DNA from 2 places in the Caballeronia sp. SBC1 genome. Region 2 is predicted to be linked to the other one. Evidence: riboswitches for the same ligand, from Rfam matches in the RefSeq annotation. Region 2 holds a riboswitch; the other holds the start of a gene.
The links. A riboswitch is a leader RNA that binds a small molecule or an ion and turns the genes downstream of it on or off. The one in region 2 is predicted to bind glycine.

Region 1: another riboswitch for glycine. It lies ahead of SBC1_RS23935 (D-amino acid dehydrogenase); the one in region 2 lies ahead of gcvT (glycine cleavage system aminomethyltransferase GcvT).

Annotation. Positions count from the first base shown of each region.
Region 1 is NZ_CP049157.1:1,314,623-1,329,162, forward strand. It holds gene SBC1_RS23910 (EAL domain-containing protein) at 1-3,065, shown strand, start outside; gene SBC1_RS23915 (LysR substrate-binding domain-containing protein) at 3,103-3,954, opposite strand; gene SBC1_RS23920 (aminotransferase class I/II-fold pyridoxal phosphate-dependent enzyme) at 4,071-5,288, shown strand; gene SBC1_RS23925 (nitrate/nitrite transporter) at 5,335-6,621, opposite strand; gene SBC1_RS23930 (LysR substrate-binding domain-containing protein) at 6,732-7,625, shown strand; gene SBC1_RS23935 (D-amino acid dehydrogenase) at 7,654-8,871, opposite strand; glycine riboswitch at 9,017-9,113, opposite strand; gene SBC1_RS23940 (mechanosensitive ion channel family protein) at 9,574-10,767, opposite strand; partial or broken gene SBC1_RS40050 (helix-turn-helix transcriptional regulator) at 10,994-11,083, shown strand; gene SBC1_RS23950 (4-oxalocrotonate tautomerase family protein) at 11,120-11,509, opposite strand; gene SBC1_RS23955 (MarR family winged helix-turn-helix transcriptional regulator) at 11,555-11,971, opposite strand; gene SBC1_RS23960 (hypothetical protein) at 12,182-12,439, shown strand; gene SBC1_RS23965 (phosphocholine-specific phospholipase C) at 12,558-14,540, shown strand, end outside.
Region 2 is NZ_CP049156.1:3,900,038-3,914,577, reverse strand. It holds gene SBC1_RS17535 (M35 family metallo-endopeptidase) at 1-402, shown strand, start outside; gene SBC1_RS17530 (hypothetical protein) at 383-880, shown strand; gene SBC1_RS17525 (hypothetical protein) at 1,605-2,132, shown strand; gene SBC1_RS17520 (L-serine ammonia-lyase) at 2,238-3,626, opposite strand; gene SBC1_RS17515 (alginate lyase family protein) at 3,657-4,760, opposite strand; gene gcvP (aminomethyl-transferring glycine dehydrogenase) at 4,879-7,806, opposite strand; gene gcvH (glycine cleavage system protein GcvH) at 7,876-8,256, opposite strand; gene gcvT (glycine cleavage system aminomethyltransferase GcvT) at 8,325-9,449, opposite strand; glycine riboswitch at 9,581-9,715, opposite strand; glycine riboswitch at 9,759-9,881, opposite strand; gene SBC1_RS17495 (ABC transporter six-transmembrane domain-containing protein) at 9,926-10,840, opposite strand; gene SBC1_RS17490 (TetR/AcrR family transcriptional regulator) at 10,959-11,558, shown strand; gene SBC1_RS17485 (hypothetical protein) at 11,624-12,001, opposite strand; gene SBC1_RS17480 (oxidoreductase) at 12,135-13,178, opposite strand; gene SBC1_RS17475 (UvrD-helicase domain-containing protein) at 13,419-14,540, shown strand, end outside.

The DNA.
Region 1 (14,540 bases), on a different replicon from region 2:
TTGGCGTCACGTGGATAGTCTGGGATCACGAGCGGCAAGCTTCCCACAACGAATTGCTTTCCCAGTTCGAATTTTCACTGGGCGACGTGGTCAGCCGCGTCGAACAGCGCATGTCGACTTACGAGCAGATGCTGCGCGGCGTGCAGGGCTTGTTCGCCGCCACCGGCCAGATGGATCGCGACCACTTCCGCGACTACGTTGGCGCGCTCAATCTCGACGCCAATTTTTCCGGCATCCAGACCATCGGGGTCATCGAGTGGGTGCCGGCGGCGCGCAGGGACGCGCATATCGCTGCGATGCATCAGCTGGGTTTTCCTGGCTATACCATCCAGCCGCAGGGCTCGCGCGAAAACTACGCGCCAATCATCCAGCGCGAACCGTCTGCGAACAGCAACCGCGCCCCGCTCGGACTGGATCCCTGGGTCGACCCTGTGCGGCGGCAGGCAATGGAGAAGGCGCGCGATTCCGGCATGGTGGCGGTCTCCGGCAAAGTTCGCCTGGGCGTGGACTCCGGGCCGGATGCAAAACCCGCTTTCGTCATGTACCTGCCGATCTACGACCGGGGCCAGCCGCACGACAGCGTCGCCGAGCGCCGGGCGCATCTTGCCGGCTGGGTGTATGCGTCGTTTCGCATGCACGATGTCATCGCCAGCCTGTACGGCGACCCGCTGCCCGGCCTCGCGTTAGCCATCTACGACGGCGTGGAGCCGTCCGCCGCGGCCTTGCTGTATCGCTCGCGTGCCATCGGCGAGCAGCACCGGCCTCCGCTCATTTCAGCCAATGAGTACCTGGTGGTCGCCGGGCACAACTGGACGCTTTCGATGAGCACCCTTGACGACTTCAAGGGCCGCTTCGGGCGTAACGCCGGAGCATTGATCGCTGTCACCGGTACGGGCTTAAGCCTGCTGCTGGCGCTACTCGCCTGGCTGATGGTCACCGGCCGCGGCCGCGCGATGCGGCTGGCTTCCAATATGACCCGCGAGTTACGCGAGAGCGAAGAGAAGTTCCGTGCCATCGCGGACTGCACGGTCAACTGGGAAGTCTGGTGGGGACCGGATGGCAAACCGCGCTGGATCAATCCCTCGGTCGAGGAATACACCGGATACACCGTCGACGAATGCATGGCGATGACTGACTTCGCCGGCACGCTGATCCACCCCGATGATATGGCCCGCGTTGCACCCGAGTTCCTGAGGGGGCTCCAGGGATCTCGCGGCGACGACCTCGAATTCCGCTGCGTCCGCAAGGACGGAACGCTAGTCTGGCTATCCGTTTCCTGGGTTCCGATCACCGACGCCAAAGGCGCTTTCGCGGGTTTTCGGACCAGCGGGCGCGACATCACGGACCGCAAGCAGGTTGAGGCCGAGCTGCGGATTGCGGCGGTCGCCTTCGATTCGCTCGAAGCCATGATGGTCACCGACGCGAACAACACCATCCTGCGGGTCAATTCGGCGTTCACCGAGTGCACGGGTTACACCGCTGAAGAAGCAGTGGGCCAGACACCGCGAATGCTGCGCTCACACCATCACGACGCCGCTTTTTTCAGCGAGATGTGGGAAACGATCCACCGCGTGGGCGGCTGGCAGGGCGAGATCTGGGGGCGTCGCAAGAATGGCGAGGTCTATCCGAAATGGCTGACGATCTCGGCGGTGACCGGCGAAGGTGGAATCGTCAGCCACTATGTAGGCACGCATCACGACATTACCGAGCGGAAGATCGCGGAAGAACGCATCAAGGAGCTCGCCTTCTTCGATGCCCTGACGCGTCTGCCCAACCGCACGTTGCTACTGGATCGCCTGACGCAGGCCATCACGGTCAGCGCGCGAAGCGGTGCGTGCGGCGCGCTGCTGTTCATCGACCTGGATCACTTCAAGACGCTCAACGACACCCTGGGCCACGACAAGGGCGACCTGCTGCTGCAGCAAGTGGCGCAGCGCCTGGCTGCCAGCGTACGTGACGGCGATACCGTGGCGCGGGTAGGCGGCGACGAGTTCGTCGTGGTGCTCGGAAGCCTCCACGAAACCTGGCAGGAAGCGGCCAGCCAAACGGAAGGCATGGGCGAAATCATCCTTGATGTTCTCGGCAAGTCGTACCAGCTTGACGACATCGATTACCGCAGTACGGCCAGCATTGGCGCGACGGTGTTCAGTGGCTACGAGACCCCTATCGACGAGTTGCTGAAACAGGCCGACCTCGCCATGTACAAGTCCAAGGAACTGGGGCGCAACGCGATGTGTTTCTTCGACCCGGCCATGCAGACCGTTGTTGTGGAACGGGCAGCGCTCGAGGGGGGCTTGCGCAAGGCTATAGAAGGCGATCAATTCGTGCTGCATTACCAGGCGCAGGTGCTCGACGGCGACCGGGTCATCGGAGCCGAAGCACTCGTGCGTTGGCAGCATCCTCAGCGCGGGATGGTTCCGCCAGCCGATTTCATCCACCTCGCTGAAGAGACCGGGATGATCCTGGCGTTGGGCAACTGGGTGTTGGAAAACGCGTGTACTCAGCTTGCGTTGTGGGCCGTGCGGCCGGACATGTCGCACCTGACGATCGCAGTCAATGTCAGCGCGCAGCAATTCCGCGAGCCCGATTTCGTGGCCAAGGTGTTGAACGTGATCCGTCGGACGGGCGCCAACCCGAACCGGCTCAAGCTGGAACTGACTGAGAGCGTATTGGTGGACAACGTGCAGGACATCATTGACAAGATGCATGCGCTCAAGGCCCGTGGCGTGGTCTTTTCGCTGGACGATTTCGGCATCGGCTATTCGTCGCTTTCGTACTTGAAGCGCTTGCCTCTGGATCAGTTGAAAATCGACCAGTCATTCGTGCGCGACGTGCTCGTCGATCCAAACGATGCGGCGATTGCGAGGACTATCGTGGCGCTGGCGCAAAGCTTGGGCTTAGGGGTGATTGCCGAAGGCGTGGAGACCGAAGAACAGCGCGATTTCCTGGCCGGTGCCGGCTGTCATGCCTACCAAGGTTTCTATTTTTGCAGGCCGCTGCCCATTGACGGGTTTGAAGAGTTTGCAGCCAGAGGGCGAATGAAGCCGCAAGCGGCCCGCGCATAATAGTTCGAGCGGTTGCCTGCATTACTTCGCGTGGGCGTTAGATTCGCAGGTCGGTCAGGATCTGTTCCGCCAAAAAATCACAGGGCGGCCGGTTCGATCCCGCGCTGCGCGCGAGCACGATTTCCAGGTCCGGCAGCGCCGGCAGGCCGTCCGCAATGCCAAGCTGTACGAACCGTTCCGGAATGCTGCATCGGGACAGCGGGGCAATCGCGAGTCCTGCTTCGACCATGCTGAAAAGGCCCAACAGGCTAGGGCTTTCATACGACGTGCGATAGCTGATCTTAGCCCGCTCGAGCGCGTGGATAGCCTTGGACCGCGCGACGCTACCCGGTGCGAAGACGGCAATGGGCAGCGGACGCTCCTTCCAGACTTCGTTGCCGACGGCGTAACCGGCCCAGACCATCGGCTCAAGCCGGATAAAGTCACCGCTTAGCCCCTTCATTCGCGTCATGCAGGCGAGATCGATCTTGCCTTCCTTGATGAGCGGCGCCAGTGCGTTGCTCGGCATGCCGATGACCTGAATCTCGACCTTGGGGTAGGTGGCGGAAAATTTCCTCAGCACGGCGGGCAGGAGCGACGACGCGTAGTCGTCCGGAACCCCGATTGCCACCCGCCCCCTGACGTCCGGGCGAACAATCGACGCCCAGGCTTCGTCGCGCAGGGCAAGCAACCGCCTCGCATAGGCGAGCAGCACGTGGCCGTCCTGTGTCAGCGTGATGTTGCGCGGCTTGCGTGAAAATAAGGGCTTGCCCAAGGATGTCTCCAGCGACTTGATCTGCATGCTCACGGCGGATTGCGAACGATGCACGAGCGCGGCGCCGCGCAGGAAACTGCCTGTGTCAGCAACGGCTACAAACATGGAGAGCGCATCAAGATCGAAGGTTTTCATCAGTATTTGAAGTATCAGGAAATCTGAACGAAGTCTTCAATATAACTCGCTTTCCTGAATCTGACGGGCCTTGCATACTGGGCGTCCCTCAACGCGAAAACGCCGGAAACGAAACGATGTCGATGACCTACGATGACTTCAGAAAGCTTGGACTCACAATCGATATGACCCGTGGAAAGCCGTCTCCGGAACAACTCGACCTGTCCTCGGACGCACTGGCCAACGCGCTGAAAGCGGGCGAATTCATGTCGCGCGATGGCATCGATTGCCGCAATTATGGTCATGCGCTGGGTCTTCCCGAAGCACGTGAATTTGGCGCCGATCTGCTTGGGGTCGCTGCGGAGCAGGTGGTGGCTGCGGGTAACTCCAGCCTCGAGTTGATGCATGACGCCATGGCATTCGCCATCCTGCATGGCATGGCTGACGGCAAGCCGTGGCGCAACGCGGGTGACATCGCGTTCCTTTGCCCCGTGCCGGGATACGACCGCCATTTCGCGATCTGTGCGGCGCTTGGCGTGCGCATGATCCCGGTGCCGCTGACCGGCAATGGCCCCGATATGGATTTTGTCGAAGCGCAGGTCGCGGCCGATCCGGCCATCAAGGGCATGTGGTGCGTGCCGCTGTACAGCAATCCGACCGGCGAAATCTACTCAGCCGATACGATTCGTCGTCTCGCCTCGATGCCAACCGCCGCCCCGGACTTTCGCCTGTTCTGGGACGACGCGTACCGGTTCCATCACCTGACGGAGCAGAAGCACACCACGCTGAACATGATCGACGCTTGCGCGGCGGCGGGGCATCCGGACCGGGCGCTGGTGTTCGCGTCGCTGTCCAAGATCACTGTTGCCGGGGCTGCGTTGGCGTTCGTTGCATCGTCGCGGCGCAACATTGACTGGTGGCAGCGTTGCTCGTTTATCAGGACCATTGGACCGGACAAGCTCAATCAACTCCGGCACGTACGGTTTCTGCGCGACCGGCAGACATTGGAGCGCTTGATGGAGCGGCACCGGGCGCTGTTGCAACCCAAGTTCGACGCCATGATAACGACCTTCGGCGAGATCCTTGCCGATCTGCCGGGCGTGTCCTGGACCGTGCCGCAAGGGGGTTATTTCATCAGCCTCTATAGTCCCGATGGTCTCGCGAAACGCACGGTCGCGCTGGCCGCTGAAGCGGGCATTGCAATGACGCCAGCAGGCGCTGCGTTCCCTCATGGTCTCGATCCGCGGGATCGGCATCTGCGCGTTGCGCCGACCTTTCCCGCACTCGATGAAGTGAAGCGGGCCGCGCAAGGGATTGCATTGTCCTTGCGTCGCGCGTTCGAAGAGCAGGGGTGATTGTTTGAATTTCTGCGGGTGGTTGGGGCCCTCGCTCAATACACTGTTAGCGCAAATTGGCGAGACCGCTTCTACAAACGGGTTGGGCGCGCGGCGTGTTCGGTATCAGGAACGCCAGTCCGACGAGCAGGACGGATGCCGCCGATGCCAACCCGTACACCGGCTGAAACGAACCGAATATCGTCTTGCATAGTCCACCCAGCACGTTCCCCAACGCCCCGCCAACGCCAAACGCCGCTTCGCAGATTCCGCACACGATTGCCGCCAAGGCGGGCGCGGTCGTCTTGCCAACGTACGCGTGCAACAGACCGAAGATCGGGAAGAACGAAAAGCCTAACGCAACCGCCGCGACCATTAGCGCGTAACCGCCTGGACGCGACGCGGCGATCAGAGAAGCGCACAAAAGCAGCACCCCCGCACTGACGAGCGCGGTGCGCATACCGTCGCGTTGTGTGCCGCCATTTTGATCAGGACTACCGTGCATATCGCCGATCATACCGAGCACCAGTCCGCTCACGACGCCCACCAGCCCCACAAGTGCCCAGGCGTGCGCTGTTACATCGAGACCCAGATGCAGGTCGTCATGCGCATAAGCTGAGAAGTAGGTGATGAATGGCACACCGGCAAAACCGCATAACACTGCAATGGTGTACACCAGCAGGAATTGTCTGGTGAGCATGCGCCGCAGCCCCAGGTGCTCGCTCGGTCGCCTGGCTTGGCGCGGTGGCGTGACGCGTGACTGAGCGGCCGACGCAGAGCCAAGCTGTGCAAACATGAGGACGATCACGGCGCTCAACACGGCAGTCAGCACTGCGGTCACGAGCCAGACAGAGCGCCAGCCCCATGAGGCCAACAACGCCGGCACCATCAACCCGTTCAGCAAGACGCCGTAGTTCGTCCCGCTGCCAATGACCCCGATTGCTTTCGCCCGATGGCGCTCGTCGATCAAGGGTGCGATCAGCGCCATCATCGGGACCCAGGTCGCGGCGGCGCAGGCATTGAGCGTGACGAGAGCGGCGCCCATCATCCATGTGTTATTGGCGAATGCGAGGCTCGCGAGGTCGATGGCCGACAGCGCAGTCGCCACAAGCACGATCCTTGCTGCCCCGAAACGCGCGGCGGCGAGTCCTGATAACAGCGCCATTGCGATATTGGCCAGTTGCCGCGCAGCCGTGATGTACCCGGCCTGCGCATAGTTGAAGCCGATGTCGTGTTTCATCTGCGGCAGGACGACAGGAAAGAGATAAACGCCGAACCCGTAGGTCGCAGCGATCACGGCGGTCAGCAGCAGCGTGACAGCCAGTTGGTTAAGAACGCGAGGCGAAACATCCATGACGGGCTACCGGAAGAAGTCGTTGGATTTATTCTCGGCGTCCTTGCGTTATGACGGAAATGATTTAATTTACTATCATTGATTAAGCTCCATCATCATTGAATCCGACCATGAACCTCGATCTCGCTCTGCTGCGCGCGTTTGTTGCTGTCACGGAAGCCGGTGGTTTTACCCGGGCGGCGCGACGGCTGAACCTGACCCAATCCGCGATCAGTCACCAGATACGGCGGCTTGAAGAAGAAGTGGGCCGGCCGCTTTTATATCGCACCACGCGCAGTCTGACCCTGACCGAAGATGGCGAGGATTTCTTGCGTTACGCCATGCAAATCCTCAACGCAATGGACGCGGTCACCGAGCGCTTTCGATCCTCTCCGGCTTCCGGTGTCGTCCGTTTTGGAGCGCCGGATATTTTCATGGGAGAACGGCTCCCCGTTTTGCTGACGCAATTTTCCCGGGCATTTCCGAACGTGCGGCTGGACGTGAGCGTGGGCATGAGCCTCGACTCGCAGGCAATGGTCGCCGCGCACGAACTGGATCTGGCCGTGGTGCTGTGCGTGCACGGAGAAACGGATCGGGACGCTGACGGTATTGTGTTGCGGCGTACGCGGTTTGTCTGGGCGGCGGCCGAATCCTTCGAAGCGCGCACGGGGGCGTCGCTGCCGCTCGCATTTTTTCCGGCGCCGTGTGTGAATCGGCGAGTGGCGCTCGAAGCGCTCGATGGCCAGCCGGTGGACTGGCATGTCGCGTTTACATCGTCGAGTCAGTCGGGTATTCGCGCCGCCGTGATGGCCGGGCTCGGGATCACGCCGCTGACACGCGATGACCTCGAGCCGGGCATTGTGGTTGTCGATGGGCAGTACGGTTTGCCACCCTTGCCGGAAGCGGAATTCAGGTTGCTATGGGGCAAGGGTGAACCTACGTTGGCTGCGCAGGAGTTCGGTCGGCTTGTGCTTGATGCTCCGGTTGAGCGGCCGCTACGGGCGAGCGCGGCCAAGTTCGCGTAAACCGGCTTACAGAGCCAGTCCCGCGAATTTACATGCGCTCGGCAATGCTGTGCGCCGTCGCGGCTGACAGCGTCCATCCCAGATGCCCGTGTCCCGTGTTGTAGAACACGCCGCGCCGCTTGCCGCTTCCGACCTTCGGCAACATGCTTGGCAGCATCGGCCGCAAGCCCGCCCAGGGAATCACGCGCGATGTCGCGACACCCGGAAAATAGCGCCGCGTCCAGTCGACAAGCGGTGCGATCCGGTCCGAGCGAATGTCGCGATTAAAGCCGTTGATTTCAGCCGTACCCGCTACGCGGAAACGGTCGGCGCCAAGGCGGCTCGTGACAATCTTCGCACTGTCGTCGAGCAGGCTGACCCACGGCGCACCCTCGCGACTCGCGGCGTCATCCAGGCACACGGTGATCGAATACCCCTTCACGGGATAGATATTCACGTGGTCGCCGAGCATCGACGCTATCTGGCGGCTTGCCACGCCGGCGCACACCACGATGCGCTCGAAGCCATGTTGCTGCTCGTTACCCGCGCTGCCGCCGTGCAGCACACGCATGGCGAATGGGCCGTCGCCGCGCTGCTGGATATCCGCGATCTGCGTGTCGTAGTGAAAGCGCACGCCGCGCCGCTCGGAAGCTTCGGCCAGACCGCGCGTGAACTTGTGGATGTCGCCGGTCGAGTCGGACGGTGTGAAAAATCCACCGTGGAAATCTCCTTGCAACGTGGGTTCGATCGCGCGCATTTCGTCGCTTGTCACCGCGCGCCGGTCAAGACCGCCTGCCTGCAAAAGCTGGTTCACTTTCGCGGCGGTATTGAAGTCCTTCTTCTGCTGGTACATATGCAGGATGCCGCGCTGCTCGAGATCGAAGTCGATCCCTTCGCGCTCGGCAATCCCGAACAGATGCTCGCGCGCGGCAATGGCAAGGCGCACTGTCTCGACGGTGTTGGCGCGGTAGTTAGGGATCTGGCGCAGGAACTCGCCCATCCACGAATACTTGTGCCAACTCGGCGCGGGGTTCATCAGCAGCGGTGCGTCGCGCGTGAACATCCAGCGCAGGCCCTTGAGTACGGTGGCCATGCTGTTCCAGACCTCGGCGTTGCTGGCGGAAAGCTGGCCGCCGTTGGCGAACGATGTTTCCATCGCCGCGTATCGGTGACGCTCGAAAACGGTGACGTCGTGGCCGCGTTCGGCGAGGGCGTAAGCGGTCGTGACGCCGGTAATACCGGCGCCAATGATGGCGATTTGTGACATGACAAGGTCCAGATGAAAGTTGGGCATCGCCGGGATTTCCGGCGTCTAATGCCCCATCTGTCCGTGTACCTGAGAGTTTCAGTCGTGGCGTTGCACGCACGACATCCCCGTCGGTGGGCGCATTAAAGCGCCGCTCTCCAGATGTTCCTGCTGCGCGGTCCTTGGGCCTGAGAGTTTCCGGGGCGGTTGCTCCGTCGGCGCCGTCACCGTGTTGCCGTGACAGTCTCTCCCGCGCTAGCGATTGGAACCCCGCCAAGATACCGTCTAAAAATAAGATAGGCAAGGGGGCTGTCGACTTGTGTCGACTTGGATCGATTGGGGCGGAGCTATTGGCGGCTAATCGCCGGCGTCAATGGGAAACGCTGGACGCAGGTCTCGATGCAGACCAGTTCGGCCTTTTTTAGTTAAGAAATAATAAGGATACTTAATGATTATGCGAGGATCAGCATCCGTATAGTCGCCGCAGACGACCCATGATCTTCTTAATCTTTCATTTAATACAATTATTTCTTTTCGCTTTCAATTCAATATAAAATGCGCTTCCTTTAACAGATTTTTGGAGGCCGGCATGACCCCTTTTTCGAAGGCAGCAGCCACTCTGGCCGCCTGCATAGGCGCTTTCACCGTCGTCGTGTGTATTGTCGAGGGGTTGGCCGGATAGCGGGCGCGCGACCGCGTTCGCCGAACGCTAAGCCGGCGCCGCTAGCGCATTTGCCAGACGCGTAAGTTGAACAGCGGCAAGATGCCGTAGACGTGGTCGAACATATCGGACTGGATTTGTTCGTACGATTCCCAGTCCGTCTCGTTCACGAACAGGAACACTTCCAGCGGCAGACCCTGATTGGTGGATTGCAACTGGCGAACCACCAGCGACATATCTTGTCGGATCGCCGGGTATTGGCGAAAGTATTCCATCAGATACACGCGAAACATCCCAAGGTTAGTCAGGCGATGCCCATCGTCCGGCACGGTGAACGGCACTCGAAAGGCTGTGCTCGCCTTCAGGTTGACGAGCAGTTCATCGTCGCAAAACCTGATGCTCTCAATGTCCAGATGAATCGCGTGCTTGACCCGCCGTCCGCCGGATTCCACCATGCCGCGCCAGTTCTTGACGCTGTTCGTCAACAACACATAGCTCGGCAGCATGACAATGGAATTATCGAAATTCTGAACCTTGATCGTGTTCAGCGAGATGTCGATGACTGTCCCGTCAGCCACGAATCCGGGAACCTCGATCCAGTCGCCGACGCGCAACATGTCGTATGCGGCCAGTTGAATGCTGGCGACAAAACCCAGCAGCGAATCGCGAAAGATAATGATCAGCAGCGCAGTCATCGCGCTCACGCCAGTGAGGAAATTGGCCGGTGATCGATGCAGCAGCACGGAGACCACGGCAATCAGTGCAAGCACGTACAGGACAATGGCGGCTATCTGCAGAAAGCTTTTGATCGGTCTCTGGCTTGCAAAGGGAAAATGACTGTAGCGATCTTCAATGCTGCCCAGGAACGCGAAGGCGGCGCGCAGGATGGTCAAGACCATGAAGCATGCCGATAGCATCTCCACCGGACGGCCCAGCATGGAAATGACTGGAAACGAAACGCCGATTAGCAGCGGGGCTGAAATATAGATGATGGCCGCAGGCACGAGTGGCGCCAGCCGATGAAACACCTTGCGGCGTTCGGCGGCACGTAACCACTTGCGGCGCTCGCCACGCGCGAGATGGCCAACGATCCTCAGCAAGATAAAGCGCGTGACGTAGTAGCAGATCGCGCTGGACAACGCGATCGTCAAGAACAACGCCATGACGAGAAGGATCGCCACGGGCATGCTGTCGGTGTGGACATACAGTTGATGTCCATTCGGTCCATTCACTACGCGGAACATGTCATTGAACATAGATCCTCTCAGTGCCGACCAGCCTGCTTTCCTGAAGGTGATCCGGGCCCGCGTGGTACCGATCATTCCCCGATCTGGCTACGCAGCCTCCTGAATGTTGCTGCAGTGCGATTCTATGAGCCTGTCGAACATTGTAACGGCCTCCTGATCTTTACGGCGAGGTTAGTTCCGGGCGCGGGGCAGGGCGGGAAAGCCGGACGCTGACCACCAACCCGCCGCCAAGGCCATCGACGCACTCGATGGGCAACATTTCTGGGCCCGCCTCACGCGAGTGCTCGAACGACGGCATATCAGCTTCGACAGTTGGGTCGCGCTGCGTGGAAAGCAGTTTCTGCCGGCGCGAGCGAAAAATTCAGTGATGGTACCGGTACTCCTGCGTGCGCCCGCCGTACCCATACGAAGCCGCCCTCACATCTTCAACATGGATGTAGCTCTCTTCATGCAGATCGCCCAATATCCTGCCGAACCCTTCAAAAACGGCCGAGATATACCGCGCCTTCTCGTCCTTTGTGTTCGTTTCGTCGGTGATCTTGATATCGAAATAGAAGCTTGATTTGTGCTGCTCGCTTAGCAACCGGCCACCGATCACCCAGCTATCCGGGTCGATGAACTGAATGGTGATAGCCGTCACCTCTCGCTTCTTGCCCAGGATGCTGGAGGTCAGTTCAAGCAACATGTCCGATATGGCTGCAACAGCCTCGGACGATTTTTCAATACTTACCTTCACGTTCAAAATCGGCATTTTTCATCTCCAATTAGTTCGCTATACAACTATTTAGGAAAAAAATCAGTCGAGAGTCGACCGTGCATCTTTCACGCTTGCGACCGTGGTCGCAAAGCGTTCCTCACCCAGCTCAGCTTTCAAACGTTTGGTGACCGCGGCGCTAGCTGCGTTCAAAGAGTCCTTGATTCGCAACCCCTCGCTAGTGGGATGAATTGCGGTCTCACGTCCGTCGGATGCGGTAAGCCGGCGTTCGATAAACAGCAACTTCTGCAAACCGTCCAGCGTTCGCGTTGCCGTGGATCGCGAAATGGCGAGTTCAGAGGCCAACTCGCTTTGCACGATGCCTGGCTTCGCCAACACCGCACGCAGCATGAATCCCTGCGGCGGGGTCAGGCCAAACGCCTTGTATGCGTTCGCCCACTCGCGCTCGAGGCTTCGCGCAAGTGCCGTTGTGTTGAAGTAGATGCAGTGATCGAACATGAAGTCACTGTAGGATAAAGTAATTCGCTATGCAACTAGTTTTTGATTTCCCAATATGCAATACGTAAGCTAATCGACAGGATTTGGTGCCTCTTCGCGTCTCATCAGCCCTTACCAAATATTTCACGAAACTTTCTTGAAGTGTCTTCAGACTGGCGTCCGCGATGCAACGAAAACGTTTGCGCACATCCCCGGACAAGCGGAGACATCATGAGACGAACCGCGATATTGGCAATAGCAACGCTGGCGCTTACCGCCTGCGGACCAGACGATCAGGCAAGCGTCAGCGCGACACAAGCTTCTGCTAACGGCTCATTGCCAGCCAGCGCAGTCGAGCCACTTGTGCTGCCCACACCTTCTGATGGCCTGGCCGCGAGCAGTCCCATTGCGGCCGCGCAGGCAAGCCTCGCGGCGGATGCGCAGCAGGTCACCCCCGTCCTTCACTCCGCGCCTGACGCGTCTGAGTGAGCCTGCCGAGTGACCCTGCAAGCGCCGCTCTCCAGTGAATAAAAATCCCCATCCTGATCGAGTCCTTCGACCGGGACGGCATTGCCGCATCTATCATGACGCTACGAGGTGAATCAAAATGACATTGAATAGTCGCCGCCGTTTCATGCAGACCGTTGCTACTTCAGCCGGCGCCGTCGCCGCGCTGACGGTGTTCCCCGAATCGATTCGCAAAGCGCTCGCCATTCCGGCGTCACGGCGCACCGGATCGATTAACGATGTCGAACACATTGTTGTGTTCATGCAGGAGAACCGTTCCTTCGATCACTACTTCGGCCACATGCGCGGCGTGCGCGGGTACAACGACCGCTTCCCGATCCCGCTGCCCAGCAGCCAGCCGGTGTGGTTCCAGCCGTCGAAGGAAGATCCGACGAAACCGGTGCTGCCGTTCCATCTGAATACGCAGACCACCAGCGCGCAGTGCGTAGGCGATCTGGATCACTCGTGGTACCCGACGCATTATGCGATCAATAATGGCCGTTACGACCAGTGGCCCGCGTACAAGACGGACATGACGATGGGCTATTACCTGCGCCGCGACATTCCGTTTCACTACGCGCTCGCCGACGCCTTCACCGTGTGCGACGCCTACTTCTGTTCGCTGCCCGGCCCGACGCATCCGAACCGCGCGTATCTCATGACGGGCATGATCGATCCGACCGGCACGCAAGGCGGTCCGCTGCTCGACAACAACGACTATGTGGATGGCGACGGCCCGCCGCAATATCAGTTGCTCTCGTGGACGACCTATCCGGAACGTCTGGAAGCGGCCGGTATCTCGTGGCAGATCTACCAGCAGGGCCTGACCGGCGCCGACCCGCTGAACGGCAACTACGGCACCAACGTGCTGCAGAATTTCGCGAACATCATCAATGCGCCGCAAGGCTCTTCGCTGCAGTTGCGCGCGAACGCCGTGCGCACGATCGACCAACTGAAAGCCGACGTGCTGGCGAACAATTTGCCGCAAGTATCATGGTTGTGTCCGCCCGCGGCGTACTCGGAGCATCCGAAATACACGCCGGCTTACGGGGCGGAATACACGTCGCAGATCCTGGATGCGCTGACATCCAACCCTGAAGTCTGGAGCAAGACGGTCCTGTTCATCATGTACGACGAGAACGATGGTTTCTTCGATCATCTCGTGCCGCCGCAGCCGCCCATGTCGCGGGCGCAAGGTTTGTCGACGGTCACAACCGACGGCGAACTCCACACGGTCGTCAATCCGGGACGCGGCGGCAGCTACACCGCTGACGGCCTGCCTTACGGCCTTGGACCGCGCGTGCCCATGACGGTTGTTTCGCCCTGGACCAAGGGCGGTTTCGTTTGCTCGCAAGTGTTCGATCACACGTCGGTGATTCGTTTTATCGAAACGCGATTTGGCGTGATGGAGCCGAACATTACGCCGTGGCGTCGCGCGGTGTGCGGCGACCTGACCACAGCCTTCGATTTCCGTACGCCCGACGCGCAGATGCCGGCGCTGCCGGACACCAGCAACTACAAGACGATCGCGGACAATCAATGCGCCACGCAACCGGCGCCGACGGTGCCGGCGGTACCTGGCGTGATCGATCCGCAGGAACCCGGTACGCGCTTCGCCCGCGCGCTGCCGTACGAGTTGTATGTACAAAGCAGTCTCGATGGGGGCAACAAGACACTGACGCTTCATTTTGCCAATACTGGTTCGCAGGGCGCGCATTTCTATGTCTATTCTTTGAACCGTACCGACGGCCCGTGGGGCTATACGGTTGAAGCGGGCAAGACCTTGCGCGACAGCTTCGACATCAACGTAACGGCGGGCATCTATGCGTTCACGGTCTATGGTCCGAACGGATTCGTGCGCGAGTTTGCCGGTACGTTGACGCCGCCGGGTAGTGGCAGTGTCTCCAATCCGCCGGCTGACCCCGAAGTGGCGGCGCAATACGATGTCGCGAACGGCAATGTGTTCCTGAAGTTCACGAACAGGGGCCGCGGCATTGCACACTTATCAGTGGCCGATAACGCCTACGGTGCACAGCCGCGTCCGGTGTTGGTGCCATCGCTGGGGTCCGTACAAGAGTCCTGG
Region 2 (14,540 bases):
TTAATTGCTTGCCTTCCTCGATTGCGCAAAGTTCTGGACGATTTGGGGCCGAAGAACTTTGTTCGCACGAGCGAAGACTTGATAAGGCATCTAGGTTGCATGCCTAGCAACAAAAACGTTAGCAATGAACTCGCGAGTGTCTGTGGCCCAAACACGGCAACGCATACGATCTGCATTGCGCCAAAATTCTGTACCACGCGCGAATACGATATGTATGGTGACTCGCAGCTTGCGACCATCGTGCATGAGGCGTCGCACTTTCACGATACGTTCTCCAGTGAAGACGTGATCTACACGATGACAAGCTATCAAAAGATGTGGGCAAAAGAGCATCCAGACCGGGCCATCAATAACGCTGACAACATTGCAGGGTACATAGTTTATGGCGAAGATGTTAAGTAAGACGCTTGTTGCGCTCGTTTTGGGAGCGTCGTTGCTTCCGGCGATTGCCTGTAACGGTCCACAAAATCAGCGCACAGAACAAATGACCGTTCATTTCGGACGGGACTCTTCGGCGCTAACTTCGGATTCGATACTTCGTTTGGCTAATTGGTCCGCCGAAATGAAAGTTAAGTATCCGATTCGGTTGTGGACCAGTGTCGTCGGGATGGCTGCGCCCGACGAAAAAAATGCAAAAAGCCTTGCCGCCAAACGAGCCAACAACGTTAAGAACATTACCGATCTATTCGGTATAAGCGCAACCGCCTCTGAGGTGAAGAGCTACGTTAACTCGCGCCAGGAGGTGGAAATGAGCGGCGACAATGCGGCGGTCGTCTTAATCGATATGAACCCTGGCTGTCCGAACGACTGCTGCGATGGCATCACCCATCCAATTCGCTCAGATGGAGGGCCATCGGGACTTCCCGAGATGACGCGTTGAGTACAAGCAAGTTATCGCCGGTTTATTCGCGAGCCGGTCGACTTTCCTACCATCGCTCCGCTCATTAGATGATAAATAAAACCCTCCGCTGCCCACGCGGCCGTGTCTTCCATGCGAGTCCCGCATCCAAGCCGGGCGCGGCTAACTACGCTCGCGTTATGCGCTGCGCACTGACTAGCGCGGCGCTGTTTTGCACGTCGAGCTATGCGGTCGCTTGCAGCTTAGCATTGGAGATATCAGCAAAGATGTCCAGGAACTCTGCTGAAGTGACGAATGTCGATCGCATACGTTTGGCGAACCTGACTATCAACGTGCGCAATCTGCCGATGCGCAGCGATGCAATCATCTACGGCTATGCCTTCGCGGGGGAGCATGACCCCGCCGCACTAGCAAGCCGAAGGGCGCAGACTGTTGCGCAATTCCTTACTCAAATGGGTGTTGCTGCTGACCTGCTACACGTTGAAAGCAGCGTAGTCGCATCGAATAGCAAACGCGATCCATCCGAACAGGTCGACATACAATTTGCGCCGGTTTGCCCAACTGGCGGATGCGGCTTTCTTTGCAACACTCCGACTCCGAAATGAAAAGCAAAGCCCCTCGCCGTTCCTGCGGCCGTGTATTTCACACCATCCCAACCATGTTCGCGTTGGTGACGTTTGTACCCAAACCGGGTGCGCCTGATCACGCTCGCGTTATGTGCTATCCGACACCCGATGGCGACGCGATGCTGACGTATCTGTCGCCGTTCGATGCGTGGATCGAAGCTGCTTATTCGTCAAAACCCGGCAAGCCATATCGCGTCATCGACGCGTCGACGTTCGACCCTCGCGAGATGGTTTCCGACCTCGGAGGAAGACTTAATGTCGGGTTGCACTTGGGGTGGGCTGCTTTCGACGGCAAGTTACTTGCGAAACCGAGCGGTGAATTGGTCGGGTACATGGCGCTGCAAACGCTAGCCGTTGCACCCGCCGATATGGAAGACATCGAATTCACCCTAAACGCCGAGAATCGGAAAAGCGTCGATAACTTCCATGAGAAAGCGGGACTGTTCGCCTACTCGGAATCGCTTGAGGCCAGTACGAACTGGGGCGAACATCGTCTCGACCAAGAGGTTGCATTGGCCATGCAAAACGTGCCCGCAACCTGTAAAGCATCCTACGCCGACATTAACCAGATCGCGGTCTATGACCTGGAAGGAAAGCAATGGCATTTTGTGGCGCTGGCTGACCTGGGTGATAAAACCCCGTCTTGACCAACGAATAAGCCCCGCTGCTACGGGAAGGACCAAGTAAGCTGGGCTGTTGGTCATGCTGCGCTTTGCGGATCGGGTCGGCCAGCCGCAGTTGCGCGAGCGTCCTCAACACTCAACAATATTCACCGCCAACCCACCCCGCGACGTCTCCTTGTATTTGGTTTTCATGTCGGCGCCGGTTTGCATCATCGTCTTGATGACGGAATCAAGCGACACGTAATGGGTGCCATCTCCCCGCATCGCCATGCGCGCTGCATTCACGGCTTTCATCGATCCCATCGCATTACGTTCGATACAAGGAATCTGCACCATCCCGCCAACCGGATCGCAAGTCAGCCCAAGGTTATGTTCCATGCCGATCTCGGCGGCGTTTTCGACCTGCGTCGGCGTGCCGCCCATGACCGCTGCCAACCCGGCCGCCGCCATCGAACACGCCACTCCCACTTCACCCTGGCACCCGACCTCGGCGCCGGAAATGGAAGCGTTCATCTTGTACAGAATCCCGATAGCCGCCGCCGTCAGCAAAAAGTCGATCACGCCCTGCGCATTCGATCCCGGCATGAACCGGTCGTAGTAATGCAGCACCGCCGGAATAATCCCGGCCGCGCCGTTCGTCGGCGCCGTGACCACGCGTCCGCCCACCGCGTTTTCCTCATTCACGGCAATAGCGTAAAGGTTGATCCAGTCGATCATGGAGAGCGGATCGCGCAACGCCTGTTCGGGTTTGTCGACCAGCGCCCGATACAACACCGGCGCGCGCCGCTTCACCTGGAAAGGACCGGGCAGGCAGCCATCGGCGTCGGGGTTATCGATTCCGCAACCGCGCTTCACGCACGACTGCATCACGTCCCAAATGCGCAGCAAGCCCGAACGGATCTCGTCTTCGCTACGCCACACACGCTCGTTTTCCCACATCAATTGCGCCACGGATTTGCCCGTTTCACGGCACAACGCAAGCAATTCATCGCCGGATTGGAACGCGTAAGGCAACTGTTCAATAGCGGTGAGCACCTTCACATTCGATGCCCCCGCCGTCACCACAAAACCGCCGCCCACCGAGAGATAGGTCGAGTCGCGCAATGAAGCGCCGTTGGCATCGAAGGCGTGGAGTTTCATGCCGTTCGGATGTTCGGCCAACGCCTGCCGCAGAAACACAATGTGTTCCTTCACGACAAACGGAATCTCATGCCGGCCCAGCAGCATGAGCTTTTTCGTCGTGCGCACGGTCTCTATACGCGCGCTGATCGTGCCGGCATCAACGGTATCCGGCGCATCGCCCATCAAGCCGAGCATCACGCCTCGATCCGTACCGTGACCCTTGCCGGTTGCACCGAGCGAGCCGTACAACTCGCATTTCACGCTAGCTGTGACGTCAAGCAGACCATCGCGTTCGAGCCCCTGCACGAACATCAGGGCGGCGCGCATCGGCCCGACCGTATGCGAACTCGACGGACCGATGCCGATTTTGAAAAGATCGAAAACGCTGACTGCCATGACTGCTCCTGCAAAGGTCGTGCAAAAAAATCAGCGCGCCGGCAACGGCAAACAAACCGCGAGCCAGGCCGGCGGCGTGGGCGCCAGGCGCAGCGCAATGGGCGTGTAACGCCCGTCAAGCCGCGCCGATAGATGAAACAATTCGGCCGCGTGTTTCGGATCCCACGTGCCCGAATAACCGGGCAATCCGGCTTCGCGGCGGGTGGCATCGAAAGGCACGCTCGAATGAACGAATTCCTCGTGCGTGCGGGTGCCGAGCGCGTACGGCGTGAGCCAGTTCAGCGCGGCGGCGAGCGTTGCGCCCGACTGCGCGCGCTCATTCAGCCAGTTGCGGTTATGACGACGCGCTGCAAGCGCGGCCGTAACCAGCGGCTGCAGATCGTAAGTGACGTAATGCAGCGCATCGCGTTCGGCGAAATCCACAGTCGAACCGTCCGGCGCAATGTTGTCTCCAATATGCTCCACATACAGACGCTGCGCCGCGTTAATCAGCTTGCGGTCATCAATAGTGAACGCACCCATCGCGATCAACTTGATTCGGTGACTCTGCCAGTTGTTTCGATACGTGCCGGTCAGCGGCCGTTTCTGTTTATCGATATCCGCTATATATCCCGTCACCATCTTCGAGATAAACGCGCTCGATGCATTGCGCGTCTTGACGGGCAAAGCGCTTGCGGTCAGGTCATACGCGAGGATCAGAGATTCGAAATTGGTTTCATCGATAGGATTGAAACTCGGCTGATACGTCGTGACCCACGCGAATAAAAACCGGTCGACGAGCCGCAAATACGCTTCGTTGCCGGTCGCGCGCCACGCAAGCGCGGCGTCGCGCATCAATCCGAGATCCTTTTCCGCTTCTTCGCTTTCGTCACGAATGCCCTGATGCGGCAACGTGCCTTCTGTATGAAGTGTTGCCCGCGCTTTTGGCTGGTCGTTCAGCCGCGACTGGACCATTTTTACCAGTGCTTTCACGCCTGGATCGGCATTCGTGCGCTCACTGTTCTGCATCGCGGGCGCGGCGCAAAAATTCATTGCGGCAAACGCGCCCTGCGTAGTCAATGCCGTTGCTGCAAGGGCCGCGATCATCGCCGGAACACGCCACGTTTTACTCACCACTCGCACCTGTCGCGCCATGCAAAACTCCCTGATTGGCTTGGTTCGGGTGAGATGGTATCTGGTGTTGTGTGACTCCGGCAAAACTGTCCGGCTCTGAGAAGAAGCCGGACAGTTGAAACGCACGCCTATTCGCCCTTTATTCGCCGTACTCCGACAACGGAATGCACGAGCAGAACAGATTACGGTCGCCGTAAGCGTTGTCGGCGCGGCCAACCGGCGGCCAGTATTTGCGCGCAATCAACGATGTCAGCGGATACGCAGCCGTTTCGCGCGAGTAGGCGTGGCTCCAGCCATCGGCGACCACAACCGCTGCCGTATGCGGCGCGTTCTTCAGCGGATTGTCTTCGCGATCCGATTTGCCTTCTTCGACCGCGCGAATTTCGTCGCGAATGGCGATCATTGCATCGATAAACCGATCCAGTTCCTCTTTCGATTCCGATTCCGTCGGCTCGACCATCAGCGTGCCCGGCACCGGGAAGCTCATGGTCGGTGCATGAAAGCCGTAATCGATCAGGCGCTTGGCGACGTCATCAACCGAAATGCCGCTGGTTTCTTTCAACGGCCGCAGATCGAGAATGCACTCGTGCGCGACCAGACCGCCCGCGCCGCTGTACAGCACGGGGTAATGCGGCGCGAGCCGCTTTGCCACATAGTTCGCCGCAAGGATCGCGCTTTCGGTCGCGTTCGTGAGACCTTGCGCGCCCATCATCGCGATGTACATCCAGGAGATTGGCAGAATGGCAGCCGAGCCATAAGGCGCCGACGATACCGCCCCAATCCCCGCCGCATCGCGCTGATAACCGGTCGAATGCTGGTTCGGCAGGAACTTGGCCAAATGCGCGCCGACTGCAACCGGACCTACGCCCGGTCCGCCGCCGCCATGCGGAATGCAGAAGGTCTTGTGCAGGTTCAGGTGCGAGACATCGCCGCCGAACTGACCCGGCGCGGTGAGGCCGACCATTGCGTTCATGTTCGCGCCATCGACGTAAACCTGTCCGCCGCGGGCATGCACAATGTCGCAGATCTCGCGCACGTTCACTTCGAACACGCCGTGCGTGGACGGATACGTGATCATGATCGCGGCGAGTTTGTCGGCGTGCTTGTCGGCCTTGGCCTTCAAGTCGGCGATATCGACGTTGCCCTGTTCATCGCACGCAACGACCACAACCTGCATGCCGGCCATTTGCGCCGATGCCGGGTTCGTACCATGCGCCGACGATGGAATCAGGCAGATGTTCCGATGCCCTTCGCCACGCGACTCGTGATACGCGTGGATGATCAGCAAGCCGGCGTATTCGCCTTGCGAGCCGGCATTCGGTTGCAGCGATACAGCCGCGTAACCGGTACACGCTACGAGCATTTGCTCGAGCTGGTCGATCATCGTCCGATAACCCACCGTTTGCTCACCCGGAGCGAACGGATGAATCTGCGCGAATTCGGGCCACGTCACGGGCAGCATTTCCGACGTAGCGTTCAGCTTCATCGTGCATGAACCGAGCGGGATCATCGTGCGGTCGAGTGCCAGATCCTTATCCGCCAGACTGCGCAGGTAGCGCAGCATTTCATGCTCTGAATGATGACGGTTGAACACCGGATGCGTGAGGTAGTCGCTCGTACGTTCGAGTGCTTTCGGCAAGGAGACTTTTGCGTCGGCATCGAGGGCGTCGATGTCGAACGTTTCCGTCTTGCCCGCCACTTCGGCGAACAGCGCGAAGAGTTTGAGCAAGTCGTCGCGCGTGGTGGTTTCATCGACGGAAACGCCTACGTGCGTTGCATCAATGTGGCGCAGGTTCACGTGCACCGCCGACGCCGCCTGATGCAGCGCCGTGGTATTCGTGCCGCTGACGATGGTGACGGTATCGAAGAACGTTTTGTTCGCGAGCGTGTAGCCGAGTTTTTGCACGCCGGCGGCGAAGATCGACGCCACGCGATTCACGCGCAACGCGATGGTCTTCAGGCCCTGCGGCCCGTGATACACGGCGTACATGCTGGCCATGATCGCGAGCAACGCCTGCGCCGTACATACATTCGATGTTGCCTTTTCGCGGCGGATATGTTGCTCGCGGGTTTGCAGCGCGAGACGCAGCGCGTGCTTGCCTTGGGCATCCACAGTGACGCCGACCAGACGACCCGGCATCTGACGTTTGAAGTCATCGCGTACGGCCATGTACGCCGCGTGTGGACCGCCGAAACCAACCGGCACGCCAAAGCGCTGCGTATTGCCGATAGCCACGTCCGCGCCCCATTCACCCGGCGGCGTTAGCAGTGTGAGCGCGAGCAGATCAGCGGCAGCGATCACGAAACCACCGGCCGCATGGACCGCTTCAGTCAACGCGCGATAGTCATGCACGTCGCCGTTCGCGCCCGGGTATTGCAGGAGCACGCCGAACGCGTTCGCCGTGGCGGCATCCGCGGCAGGACCGACTTTTACTTCGATCCCCGCCGGTTTTGCACGCGTGCGCACGACTTCGATAGTCTGCGGCAGCACGTCGTCGGCGACATAAAACAGGTTCGATTTCGGCTTGCCCGCGCGTTGCAGCAGCGTCATGGCTTCGGCGGCGGCGGTAGCTTCATCGAGCAATGATGCGTTCGAAATCGCGAGACCCGTCAGGTCAATAACCATCTGCTGGAAGTTGAGCAACGCTTCCAGGCGCCCCTGCGAAATCTCCGGCTGATACGGCGTGTAAGCCGTGTACCACGCCGGGTTTTCAAGCACGTTACGCAGGATCACGGCCGGCGTATGCGTGCCGTAATAACCCTGCCCAATATAGTTTCTGAACACCAGGTTCTGATCCGCGAGTTTCCTCAGCGATGCCAGCGCTTCCGCCTCGCTTTTCGGCTGCGTGAACGCGCCGAGCGGCAGCGTTTCGTGGCGTCGGATGGACTCGGGAATCACCGCATCGATGAACGCCGCACGCGACGCGAAGCCGAGCGTTTCGAGCATGGCGTGCTGGTCGGCCGCATCCGGGCCAATGTGCCGCTGGGCGAACGCATCGTGGCATTCGAGTGCGGCGAGGGACAAGGATGAGCGGTTCATCAGACGGTCCGGGTGTTCGAGCTTCATGAGAGTTCCTGCTGGTGCGGCGTGGTTTGCTATTGAGCGCTAAACGCGCCGCACGTTCGTTGAGAAGTTTTACTCGCCGATCGAGGCGCCGTATGCAGCGGCATCGATCAACCGATCCGTCTTGGCGTCGGCGGCGGGCTTGATCTTGAAGAGCCAGCTTTCGTACGGCGTGCCGTTGATCTGGTCCGGCGTGCCGGTCAGCGCATCGTTCGCGCCGACGATTTCACCGGCCACGGGAGCGTAGATATCGGATGCTGCTTTCACCGATTCGATCACCGCGACGGCATCGCCAGCGGCAACCGTCTTACCTACCGGCGGCAATTCGATGAACACGACATCGCCCAGTGCTTCCTGCGCGTGATCCGTAATACCGATCGTCAGGGTGCCGTCGGATTCGGTGCGCACCCATTCGTGCGATTCGGTGTATTTGAGGTCGGCCGGGATGCTCATGCGGATGCTCCAGTTGGTCTATAAGGGTGGGACGTGCGCGGCTGTTTCAACAGGTTGTTAAGGGCGCTTCAAAGCGCCGCCAACACCTTGCCGTTGCGCACGAAAGGCAGTTTTACCACGCTTGCCGGCAGTTGTTTGTCGCGGATCACCACGTGCACTTTGTCGCCCGGTTTCACGCTCGCCGGCACCCGGGCGAACGCGATGGATTCCTGCATCGACGGCGAGAAAGTGCCGCTCGTGATCTCGCCTTCGCCGTCGGCTGTGACGACTTTTTGGTGAGCACGAAGCACGCCGCCGGCGCGGCCGTTTTCCTTCTGCAGAATCAAGCCGACAAAGCGCGCCTTCGATCCATTTTTTTCCAGCGCCGAACGGCCGACGAATGCGCGGTTCGCATCGTTCAGGTCGACAGTCCAGGCGAGACCGGCGTCGAGCGGTGACACCGTGTCGTCCATGTCCTGACCGTAGAGGTTCATGCCGGCTTCGAGACGCAGTGTGTCGCGCGCGCCAAGGCCGGCGGGCTTCACGCCTTGCGCGATCAGCGCGTTCCAGAACTTTTCTACCTGCGTAGCCGGAACCACGATTTCGAAACCGTCCTCGCCCGTGTAGCCGGTGCGCGCGAGCATGACGTCGCCGAACGAGCTGGCCGGGAATTGCACGGCGTTGAAGGGTTTGAGTTCTGCGGTCGCGTCGCGCGTTTCCGGCAGCACTTGCCAGACTTTTTCGCGTGCGTTCGGTCCTTGCACGGCGACGATCGCGAAATCGCGGCGCGGCGTGATGGTCAGTCCAAAACCGCCTTCAGCGTTCAGATGGCCGAACCACGCGATGTCTTTCTCGGCCGTGCCGGCGTTCACGACAACGCGGTAGTTGTCATCGGCGAAGTAATAGACGATCAGGTCGTCGATCACGCCGCCTTCCGGGTTCAGCAGGCAGGAATACAGCGCCTTGCCGGGAACGGTGAGTTTGTCGACGTTGTTGGCGATCGCGTACTTGAAGAACTCGCGTGCTTTGTCGCCAGTGAAATCGACGACGCGCATGTGCGACACGTCGAACATGCCGGCATCGGTGCGCACCGCGTGGTGTTCGTCGATCTGCGAACCGTAATTGACGGGCATGTCCCAGCCGCCGAAATCCACCATGCGTGCGTTGAGCGCAAGGTGAGCGGCGTGCAAGGGCGTGTGTTGAAGATCAGACATGGAGCGGGCCTCGGGCGTGCGCGAAAACAAAAAAGGCCATGCGTCGAACCCGCTCGGGGTTTCGGCTTTTTCCTGCTGCATTGAATAACGCAATGCAACATGCAAAGCCCAAACCGCGTAGCGATCCGGTACATGACCCCTCTGTCCTCGGTACCTGAGAGATTGCACGCTGTTCGCCGATAATCCGACGTCCAACGCGCGCCCCTTCGGTGGGCATCTGGCTGGTACTTCCTGATCAGCCGATGCCGCTCTCCAGAGTTCGACTTTCCGTTTTTGGCGCCCAACCAAGGCGCAATTCAAATACGGAACTTCGACGCGGCCGGTCCTTTTGCCTGAGAGTTTGTGGGTGTGCCCCTTCGGCGGCGCGGCTTCGTTTTTATGTCGTTTTGAACACCAACGACCGAAGCCAGCGCTCTCTCCCGACGCGTGCGGCGAATTTACGCGACCGAATTCACCTTGTCAAACGGCAGCGGCCCTTAATCCTTGCTGAGCCCAGGATCCACGCGCTTCCCGATGTCACGCAAGCGCGCGAGTTGATCGACCATGTACGGTGCTTCGTCGAGGCTGCTGACAAAGGTCCAGAGATACGTCATCACCGCATAGACATGCCCGGCCTTGACCGCCGGCGCCAAGGCCAACTGGCTGATGGCGATGACAAACAACACGGCCGCCACGGAACCGACAAAGAGAAACGCCGCGGCTTCACGGTTCGACAGATGGATTCGCAGCTTGGAAAGCACACGATAGTGCCGTTTCAAGGTGAGCGTACCGACCTTCGCGACCAAGCCGATTTCCTTTTCCAGCCGGTCATTCAGCCGCTGATGCAAGCTCTGGTTGCGTCGTGCAAAACGCGGCAGCAAGGCGATGCACAGCATCAATCCAATCAGGCTGGCCACGCCGATCCACGGCTCGATTGCCAGCAACATCGCCACGGCGCCCACTATGGATACAAACGCGGTGACCATGGTCGGCACGTGTTTTTCGAAGAAATCGACAAACTCTCGGGCCAATACCACGCGCGCCGCAGCCGTCGACGTGCTTTGGTTTTGCAGCCGCTGATTGAGGATCACCGGCACCGCCAGATCGGCGTATATCCGCGTGAAGGTGCGCGTATCCACGGCCCGGCGCGCGGCACCGACCGCCCAGAACGCCAATACAATCGCAGCGTAGAACAACGCGTGGTGAGCGTCGCCGCGCATGATCGAATCGACGGCGAATCCGGCGAACAACGGATAGGCGAGTAACAGCGCGTTCTCCAGTGCGACGAGCGACAGCGTGCAGAACAGCTTGCCCGGATAGGCCCGGGCAATGGCTTTAAGTGTTGATGCGGCGGATTGCTGAGCGACCTTTTCGCTCTCAACTATCCGGATTTCTGGTGTGACGAATGACATGACCGTACCTTGGGTAAAATCGACGCTATAATTTGAGCGACTGCTCAAATTATAATTGAGCAGTCGCTCAAAGCGCAAGCACAGCTAATTCGTTCACGCTTGAAAAAAGGAATCGAACATGTCGCGGTCGTCACCCGAACGCAAAAGTCAGATCATTACGGCCGCCCTGGAGTTGTTTCGCCAGAAGGGTTTCGCCGACGTTTCCACGCGCGATCTCGCGGAGCACGCGGGGTTGTCGCGCAGTCACATCTATCACTACTTCGGCGACTGGAACGAGCTGCGCCGCGAGGCGTTCGTGCACTTTGCCGACGAGCAGCTTGAAGAAACCGGCGCGCATCTGGCCGATAAACCCCCGGTCGAAGCGTTGCTCGGTTTTATCCGCGAATGCCTTCCGGCCAGTAAGGGTGATGGTTGGGGGCTGTGGCTGGATGCCTGGGACGAGGCCATGCACGACGCAGAACTCGCGCGCGCTTATTTAAGCGAGATCAGTCGCTGGCAAGGCATGCTTCGCGGAATTATCGAAAAGGGTGTGGAGGCGAAGGTATTTCGCTGTGCATCGCCGGAACGTGGCGCGCGGCAAATCTTCGCGATGGCGATGGGTTACGCCGATGATTTGCTGCTGCAACCCTCGGCCGAAGCCGCGGAGGCCGCGCTGGAGGAGGTCGTGGAAGTAGCGGAGATGGTGTTGCGGTTCGAGCTCAAAGCTCTTGAGCTATGAGCAATTTAAGCCGAACGACGAACAGCTGCAGAACAGGCCTGTTGTCGTTCGGCGCATAAAAGTGCTTATTGAATTGCGCGCTGCAAACCGTCCAGCTCGCCGTTCAACGTGTGCTGCTCTTCACCCGACAAACCGCCGCCATGCTGGGAAGCCATGTCACGCGATTCCTGACGCACTACATCCAGCCGATGATGGAACGCATCGCCTTGTGGCGGCGGGTAAAAGCCTTGGCTCACACGCTGATCGACGTGATGCCAAAGCGAATTGATTCGTCCGTTGACCTGATCCATCCGATGCACCGCTTCCATATGCGGGTCAGGGCGCGCCGGTGCTTCCTGGACGACATCGACCTGGCGCGTCGGCTGGACGACACACGCCGCCAGCGATCCCGCGAGCGCCACGCCAATCAGGGCGCGGGTAAAACCTGCTTTAAGCGTCAGCATTGAAGTTCTCCTCTTTTGGTTTTTAAGATAAGGCGACTGGAGAAGAACGGCCCACGCACCGCCCCGGCTGACGCCGGAGCCGCGCTCAAATGTAACGCTGTGTGTTTGAAAGTCTGGCGTGGGCCGTTTGTTATTAAATCGGCGTGAAATCCAGCCGACGACCTTCTGCGTTACTGCGAATCGCGATGTCGATAATGGTCATGACATCGACGGCATCTTGCGACGAGATTGGGAACGGCTTGCCCTCGAGCACCGATGCCGCCAGCGCTCGATAAAACTCTACGTAAGCGCCATCGCGAGTGGCGAATTCCTGGCGCAAGTCGTGGTCGCCGTCGACTTCGCGAAGCAGGCCGGGCGGATTGTGGCCGAAGTCGGGGTTCCCCGGACGCAAACCGGCTTTGAGCTGGTCTTCCTGCACATCGAGCCCCGTTTTTACATAGCTGCCACGCGTGCCGTGAATGGCGAAGCGCGGCGGCTCCAGCGCGGCCAGGGCGGTGGCGTGCAGCACGATTTCCTTGTCTTCGTAGCCCAGCAGCAGATGAACGTAATCCGGTGCGCTCGCGTGGTCGCGGTGCGCGTTGACGCTGGCGAATATGGTTTGCGGCCGGCCGAAGAGCGCCAGCGCCTGATCGATAAGATGCGGCCCGAGATCAAACAACAAGCCGCCGCCACGCGACGCTTCCTCGCGCCAGCGTTGCGGCACTTTCGGCCGGAAGCGGTCGAAATGCGACTCGTAGTGCGTCACGCGCCCAAGCCGGCCGCTTTCGATCAACGCGCGCACCGTCATGAAATCGCCATCCCAGCGACGGTTGTGGAACGGCGCGAACAACAGTCCGCGCGTTTTGGCCAACTCGGTGAGGGTTTTTGCGTCGGCGCCGGAGAGGGTAACCGGCTTGTCGACTACCACGTTCCGGCCCGCTTCCAGGGCTTTCCTGGCGAGATCGAAATGGGTGTCGTTGGGCGTTGCGATGACGATGCAATCGAGTTCGTCGAGGGCGAGCAAAGCATCGAAATCTTCGACGATTGTCGCGTTCGGGTAATCGGCCTGCGCCCGCTCGGGTTTGCCCGTTGCAATGGCGGATACAACCGCGCGGCCACAATGCTCGATTACCGGCGCGTGAAACGTTTCGCCGGCAAAGCCATAGCCCATCAGGCCTACTTTTAGAAGTGCTGTCATGCGGGCATCCTGTTGTTTTGGCGGTGCCGGTATTGTGGCATGGGCCGCTGGCGATGTTGGGCGGTGGTCACGCCGGCGTCGCGCCTCACAGGCGCGTGGATAGAAACCCGTGTTAACATCGCGCTCTCGAAATTGCGCCCGCTTCGGCGTGCGCAAATTTGCTCACCATCTTGCTCACCACCGCGTACTTCCGGCAGCTGAAACATCCGCCCGATTTACGCATCTCAAAGTGTCCGAACGATGTCCGCAGCAGGTATGAACGCCGCGCAAGCCGAAGCGGTGCGCTATCTCGATGGCCCATGTCTTGTGCTTGCAGGCGCTGGCAGCGGCAAGACACGCGTGATCACCCAGAAGATTGCCCATCTGATCGAAGGCAAGGGTTTCGAGCCGAAGCACATTGCCGCGCTGACCTTCACGAACAAGGCCGCGCTCGAAATGCGCGAGCGCACGGCCAAGCTGCTCGAAGGCAAAACGCTCACCACGCCCGGGAAGGAAGGCCGCCGCGTGCCGGTGAACCAGTTGACCATCTCCACGTTTCACTCGCTTGGCGTGCAGATCATGCGGCAGGAGGCCGAGCACGTCGGCCTGAAACCGCAGTTCTCGATCATGGATTCCAGCGATTGTTTCGGCTTGGTCCAGGAACAGCTCGGAACCACCGACAAAGGCTTGATTCGCAAGGTCCAGTCCATTATCTCGCTGTGGAAAAACGGCATGATGTCGCCGGATCAGGCGTCGGCGAGCGCGTCGAACGAGGACGAGATGCAGGCGGCTATTGTGTTTCGCAGCTACGTGGCAACGCTGCACGCTTACCAGGCGCTCGATTTCGATGATCTGATCCTGAAGCCCGCGCAGCTTTTCGCGGAGAACGAGCAAGTTCGCGAAAAGTGGCAGAACCGGCTGCGCTATCTGCTGATCGACGAATATCAGGACACGAATACCTGCCAGTACGAACTGCTGAAGCTGCTGGCCGGTCCGCGCGCGGCGTTTACGGCCGTGGGCGATGACGACCAGGCCATCTACGGCTGGCGCGGCGCGACGTTGGAGAACCTGGCGCAGTTGGGCAAGGACTTTCCGAAGCTGCATGTGGTGAAGCTCGAGCAGAACTATCGGTCGACGGTGCGCATCCTGACGGCTGCCAACAACGTAATCGCGAACAATCCGAAGCTGTTCGAGAAGAAATTGTGGTCGGAACACGGAATGGGCGACTCCATTACCGTGACCGCTTGCAACGACGAAGAGCACGAAGCGGAGTCTGTGGTGTTCCGGCTGTCGGCACATAAGTTCGAGCGGCGCGCGGCGTTTCGCGATTACGCCATTTTGTATCGTGGGAATTTTCAGGCGCGGATCTTCGAACAGGTTTTG